DNA from 2 places in the Aeromonas sp. 25-248 genome. Region 2 is predicted to be linked to the other one. Evidence: riboswitches for the same ligand, from Rfam matches in the RefSeq annotation. Region 2 holds a riboswitch; the other holds the start of a gene.

Region 1 (3,369 bases), on a different contig from region 2:
TCTGTCGGGACGCAGGCAGGGGCGACGGCTGGTGAGGCGACTGGCCGGGGTGGTCTGCAGCTTGTGTTGCAGCAGGAGCAGGGCCAGGGTCAGCAGCAGTTGCACCAGGGCGAGCCCGCCAGCGGTGGCGAGATCGAAGTCAAAGCGCAGCGCCTGGTAGACAGCCACCTCCAGTGTGGTGGACTTGGGGCCGCCCCCGAGCGCCAGCACTGTGGTGAAGCTGGTGAAGCAGAGCATGAAGATGAGGCTGGCGAGCCCCGGCAAGATGCTGCGGATGAGCGGCCACTCCAGCAGCCGGAAGATGTGGGAGGAGCGCATGCCGAGCTGGCTGGCGAGGCGCCAGGAGGACTCGGGGATGCTCTCTATGCTCTGCAGGATGAGGCGGGCGGCCAGCGGCATGTTGAAGAAGACATGGGCCAGCAGGATGCCGAACAGGCCGTAGAGATAGTTGCCGGGATCCAGGCCCAGGCCGTGCAGCAGTTGCGGCAGCCAGCCCTGACGACCGTGCACCGCCACCATGCCGAAGATGGCGATGATGACCGGCAACACCAGGGAGAGACCGAACAGCTTGAGCAGCAGGCGGCGTCCGGTGAAACGGCGTCGCGCCAGGGCTCTGGCCACCGGGATGGCAAGCCCCAGGCTCAGCAGGGTGGAGAGCAGTGCCTGCCAGAGGCTGAAACCCAGCACGTGGCGCAGGTAGGGATCGCCTAGCAGGGCGCGGGGGGAGAGGGCCCCCGCCTGCCACAACAGGGCGACCAGCGGCCCAATGGAGAGCAGCAGGATGACCAGGGTGGCTGCACTGCCGGGCAGCCACCAGAGGGTGCGACGACCTGAACTCACTGGGTGACGGCTTGCAGCCATTCGCGGATCCACCCCTTGCGGTTGGCGGCTACCTCGTCAGAGCTGAAGGTGAGTGGCTTAGCTACGGTGATCATCTGTTCGAACCCCTTGGGCAGCGCCACGTTTGTCACCGGATACATCCAGTTGCCGCCGGGGATCTCGTTCTGGAAGGCGGGGCTCACCATGAATTGCAGGAACTGGTCAGCCAGTTTGCCCTGTGTGGCGCCCTTGAGCTTGGCTGCTACTTCCACCTGGCGGTAGTGACCCTCCTCGAACGCGGCCGCCCGGTACTGGGGTTTGCTCTCGGCAATCAGGTGATAGGCGGGGGAGGTGGTGTAGGAGAGCACCATGTCCGCCTCGCCGTCGAGGAACATGCCGTAGGCCTCTGACCACCCCTTGGTGACGGTGACCGTCTTTTTGGCCAGTTGCGCCCAGGCGGTCGGTGCCTCATCCCCGTAGACCGACTTCATCCAGAGCATCAGCCCCTGACCCGGGGTGGAGGTGCGGGGATCCTGATAGATCACCTTGATATCGGGGCGAGCCACCAGCTCCTTCAGGCTCTTGGGGGGCTGCTTGAGCTTGTTGCTGTCATAGACGAAGGCGAAGTAGCCGTAGTCATAGGGGACAAAGGTGTCGTCTTGCCAGCCACCCGGTACCTTGAGGCCATCGAGCCTGGTGGAATGAGGGGCGAACAGGCCGCTCTGTTTGGCCTCGCTGATGAGGGCATCGTCCAGCCCCAGCACCATGTCGGCCTTGCTGTGCTGGCCTTCCAGCCGCAGCCGGTTGAGGATGGCGACGCCATCCTCGAGGGGCACCAGATTGAGGGTGCAGCCGCACTCCTTCTCGAAGGCCTGCTTGATCTTGGGGCCCGGCCCCCATTCGGCGGCGAAGGAGCCGTAGGTGTAGACGGTGAGGGTGTCGGCGGCAAACGCCTGGGCAGAGAGCAGGCTGGTGGCGATCAGCAGCAGGGTCTTCATCAATGGCACTCCTGTGGGTGTCGGGGTGCTCATCAATGGCACCTCGCGTGTGGTGAGCGCCGGCGGATGAGGGCACAAAAAACGCGCGCCATGCCTCAAATTCCTCCGCCAGCATTATCTGGATCAGGTTCACGGGTATAATCTCAGCGGTAAACCGCACCCCGTTTGAGTAACGCATCGCATTGTATTGGCGTTCCTGGGGGGAGGCCAGCACTATGTTTCACGGGCCGCATCGTGCGAGCCACCACCAAGGAGGAAGTCCCCAGTGATCACCAGCACCAAGGAAAGACGTGCCTTCCAGCGCATGGTCATCAATGCCCCCGTCACCCTGTTCCAGCATCAGCAGGTGCTGGAGGGGATCTGCCGGGATCTCAGCGCCAACGGCATGGGCGTCGAGGTGAACAAGCACGCGTTCGATCTGGCCCAGCCCATCCGGGTGAGCCTGGCGACCAGCAGCAATCTTCTGCCTCCCTTCGAGGCCCAGGCTCGCATCGTGCGGGTGCTGGAGGAAGAAGACGGTCTCCTGCTGGCGCTGGAGTTTCTCTCCCTCACCTGAGACCCGGGCGCCCGTCCTCCTCGAGACAGGCCAGCCATGGGCTGGCCTGTCTCATTTCCCCTCATCCTGCACCGGTTGCACGCTCAACTGGCCGCTGTCGACCAGCGTCTTGCTGGTGGGCGCGAGCTGGCCCATGGGCAGCTGGGCCGGGCCGGTCGGCTCCATCAGGAGGTAGGTCTCCCCCGCCCGGCTCAAGGTGGCCTCCCCCGGTTTGGCTGGCAGGGCCACCCCCAGCAGGGCATGTCCCGGCACGAACACCATGGCCTGCTTGAGATCGGGATACCCCTGGGCCAGCAGGGCGGCCATCAGGGTCACCTTGCTGTCGCAATCCCCCCGGTTCTGCTCCAGCACCTGGCGCGGGCTCAGAAACCCCTTGCCAGAGCGGCCCGACTGGCTGTCGAGCAGTTGATAGGGGATGGCCTGGATGAAGTCGAGCATGTGGGCCACCGTCTTCTGGCGCGCCTCGGTCTCGGTGGCCCCTTCCTGCTTGAGCTGCTCCATCAACGGGGCCAGTTCGTCCCGGCTCTCCAGGGCGATGCGCACATGATCCTGCTTGATGGCGGGAGCGCCGTCGGGGGCAGTGAAGGGCTGGAAGTAGTGCTGCGTGAGCCAGGCGGCCTCCAGTTTGGCCTGCTCGGGCTTGACCCATTGGGAGGCTTCCCGCGCCTTGTCGGCGTTGCGGCTCTTGATGCTGAGGCTCATGGCGGGGCGAACGAGGGAGAACTGCACCTCGGGGAACGCCAGGGGGGCCTGTTGCAGCAAGCTTTGCAGTACGTCTTCCTGCATCCTGGCCGGACGGTAAGCGATGAGAGGGGGCAGCTTGCCCGCCTCCAGCCGGTAGCTGAGCTGCTGCGCCTTGCCCTCTTTGTCCTGCCAGCCGACGTTGAGCTGACCGCCACTGTTGGTGAAAGAGGTCTGCCCGCCCAGGGCCGGGAGGCTGAGCAGCAGGCAGAGCAATGAAAGGGCGCCCCTTGCGGACATAGGTGTCTCCTGTCG
Region 2 (3,369 bases):
GCTGACAGCCCCGCGCTCGCTGCTCACGCCTCCTCCCCTGCGGCCTGCTTCAGGGTCGCCGCCTGATGGTAGATCTCGCCGCCGGTCTCCTTGAAGGTTTCCGCCATGCGGGCCATGCCGCTCTCCACCTCGGCCACCACCCGCTCCTGCTGACCGTCCATGCCGACCAGCTTTATCTCTACGGCTTCCAGTTTCGCCGCATAATCGCGCACGTCCTGGGTGATCTTCATGGAGCAGAACTTGGGGCCACACATGGAGCAGAAGTGGGCCACCTTGCCGGACTCCTGGGGCAGGGTCTCGTCGTGGTAGGCGCGGGCGGTGTCGGGATCCAGGGCCAGGTTGAACTGATCCTCCCAGCGGAACTCGAAGCGCGCCTTGGACATGGCGTTGTCGCGGATCTGGGCGCCCGGGTGACCCTTGGCCAGATCGGCGGCGTGGGCGGCGATCTTGTAGGTGATGAGCCCCTGCTTCACATCCTCCTTGTTGGGCAGACCCAGGTGTTCCTTGGGGGTCACGTAGCAGAGCATGGCGCAGCCGTACCAGCCGATGAGCGCGGCGCCGATGCCGGAGGTGAAGTGATCGTACCCCGGTGCAATGTCGGTGGTGAGCGGGCCCAGGGTATAGAAGGGCGCCTCGTGGCAGTGCTCCAGCTGCTCGGTCATGTTGCGCTCGATCATGTGCATGGGCACGTGGCCGGGGCCCTCGATCATCACCTGCACGTCGTATTCCCAGGCAATTTTGGTGAGCTCGCCCAGGGTGCGCAGCTCGGCGAACTGGGCCTCGTCGTTGGCGTCGTAGACGGAGCCCGGACGCAGACCGTCCCCCAGCGACAGACTGACGTCGTAGGTGGCGCAGATCTCGCAGATCTCGCGGAAGTGCTCGTAGAGGAAGTTCTCCTTGTGGTGCGACAGGCACCACTTGGCCATGATGCTGCCACCGCGCGACACGATGCCGGTGAGGCGCTTGGCGGTCATGGGCACGAAGCGCAGCAAGACGCCGGCGTGGATGGTGAAGTAGTCCACCCCCTGCTCGGCCTGCTCCAGCAGGGTGTCGCGGAACAGCTCCCAGGTGAGGTCTTCGGCGATGCCATTGGTCTTCTCCAGCGCCTGATAGATGGGCACGGTACCGATGGGCACCGGGCTGTTGCGCAGGATCCACTCGCGGGTCTCGTGGATGTAGCGGCCGGTGGAGAGATCCATCACGGTGTCGGCGCCCCAGCGGGTGGACCAGACCAGCTTCTCCACTTCCTCTTCGATGCTGGAAGTGACCGCCGAGTTGCCGATGTTGGCGTTGATCTTCACCAGGAAGTTGCGGCCGATGATCATGGGCTCCGCTTCCGGGTGGTTGATGTTGCTGGGGATGATGGCGCGACCGGCGGCCACCTCATCGCGCACGAACTCGGGAGTGATGTTCTGGGGCAGTCTGGCGCCAAAGCCCTGACCCGGGTGCTGGGTGCGCAGGAGCTCGGAGCGCACCCGCTCGCGGCCCATGTTCTCGCGGATGGCGATAAATTCCATCTCGGGGGTGACGATGCCTTGGCGGGCATAGTGCAGCTGGGTGACCCGGCGGCCCGGCTTGGCACGGCGGGCGCTCGGCAAATGTTCGAAACGCAGGTGATCCAGCCCCTCGTCCGCCAGCCGCTCCTGAGTGAAGGTGGAGCTCAGCCCGTCCAGCGCGTCGGTGTCAGCACGCTCCAGCACCCAATTCTCCCGCAGGCGCGGCAGACCGCGGCGCACGTCGATGGGGGCGGCCTCTTCCCCATAAGGGCCCGAGGTATCGTAAACCGGCACCGGCTCGTTGGGCTCGAACTGGGGAGCGTCCTTGGTGCCGCCGACGAAGGTGTCGGCCAGCTGGATTTCCCGCAAAGGCACCCGGATGTCAGGGCGAGAACCCTGGATAAAGATGCGGCGGGAGTTGGGGTGAGCCATCCCCTTGAGGTTGTCGATAAAGGTCTGGGCGCTGGAGCGCTGCTCGCGGCGGCTGGATTTGGCGGTATCAGAAACATTGGTAGACATAGCAAAACTCACATTAACTGGTTGAAGTTATGGGTGTTTGCTTGTCTGGAGTTCGAGGAGAAGATGAACTTGCGGCGGGGTGTGCTCGGGGGAGTGAGTCGGGCATGGATCTTCCCTGCTCTGCCGTCCCTCTGCCCTGTGTGGCAGATCCGCAGGCCTGACGGCCCGGCGGGACAACCTCCCCCTGTGCGCCTGTGCCAGCCAGAGGCGGTCTGCCTCCAGCTGGCGGAAAGGTGTGCCTTCCCCGGCGCGGTAACCCGCAAGTTACCCTTGTTTCCCTTCGCAGGTCTTAACCTGATCAGGTTCCACGGATCCCGAATTAACGGTCTCAGCTTAGCGTCGTTCGACGGTCAGCACTCCGACAAGATGTGCGCCAGTATAAGTGGGGAAATTTAAAGTACAAGCCATTAACAAGGGGAAAGGGAGAGAGGTCTCACTCTTCGGCGTCGAGGGGATCCTCGGGGTCAGGAATGAGGATGTCGGTGAGGCGGCCCTCTTCATCCCGGCTCAGCACCAGGCGGCGACCCGGTTGCAGATCGGCGGCGCTGCCGTTGATCCAGCGAGTGTCAGCATCAAACACCAGCACGCCGAGATCCTGTAGCAGCAATGCCTGCTGATTATGGGTGAGCAGTCGATCCTCCGCCCGCCGCCAGCTGGCCCCGAGCGCCGGATCCGGCGCCCCGTCGAGCACCCGGATCGTCTCGGCGACGCCGTAGCGGCTCTGGATCGCGAGGTGCATGCCGGGCACGAGCCCGTCCGGCAGCGCCACGCCGTGCAGTTCGGCACTGCCGAGCTCCAACTCAGCCCCCTGGAATTGCAGGCGCACCCCGTCGTTGTGCTCCAGCTCCACCAGCCAGAGCTCGGCGTCGTCGGCAAGGGTGCAGAAGGGCAACAGCAGCAGGCAGAGTGCGGTTCGGGTCATGGCAGACGGTCCGGGGTCACGGGGTGAGGTTTAACTATGGCCCCGGACGAGCAATTTTTCCCGGTCCGCCCTGACCGGTCAGTCATCCTCCCGGCACTGGCTCAGGCGCATGCCGTCAAACTTGCACTCCAGCTCCAGCCAGCGTCCCTCAAACGGGGAGAGGCTCCCATCCGAGGTGACATAACCCCAGATCCGTCCCCCTTCCACCGGCCCTTCCAGTTCCATCTCGTCCTCCTCTTCCAGCGCCTCCACCTCGCGAACGAGCCGCTGCGCCCCTGCCGCCGTCTCCTGCACGACCCCTTCCAGATCGACCCAGGTCCCGCCGAGATCGTCCTCATCCAAGCCATCCTTGAAGCGGGTGCGCTCATCGATCACGAAGGGAATGCCGTTGACCATCAACTGGCCAAGCTGCCAGGTGGTGCGGCCCGTGAG

Evidence for each region. A riboswitch is a leader RNA that binds a small molecule or an ion and turns the genes downstream of it on or off. The one in region 2 is predicted to bind thiamine pyrophosphate.
Region 1: linked by a shared signal. The riboswitch ahead of thiB (thiamine ABC transporter substrate binding subunit) and the one ahead of thiC (phosphomethylpyrimidine synthase ThiC) in region 2 are both predicted to bind thiamine pyrophosphate.

Annotation. Positions count from the first base shown of each region.
Region 1 covers NZ_JBRKTB010000011.1:7,315-10,683, forward strand. Annotated here, with positions in the region: gene thiP (thiamine/thiamine pyrophosphate ABC transporter permease) at 1-861, opposite strand, end outside; gene thiB (thiamine ABC transporter substrate binding subunit) at 837-1,817, opposite strand; TPP riboswitch at 1,901-1,991, opposite strand; gene ACVDHI_RS15035 (PilZ domain-containing protein) at 2,083-2,373, shown strand; gene ACVDHI_RS15040 (hypothetical protein) at 2,425-3,354, opposite strand.
Region 2 covers NZ_JBRKTB010000006.1:154,821-158,189, forward strand. Annotated here, with positions in the region: gene thiE (thiamine phosphate synthase) at 1-27, opposite strand, end outside; gene thiC (phosphomethylpyrimidine synthase ThiC) at 24-2,015, opposite strand; TPP riboswitch at 2,273-2,386, opposite strand; gene ACVDHI_RS11235 (hypothetical protein) at 2,449-2,937, opposite strand; gene ACVDHI_RS11240 (hypothetical protein) at 3,016-3,369, opposite strand, start outside.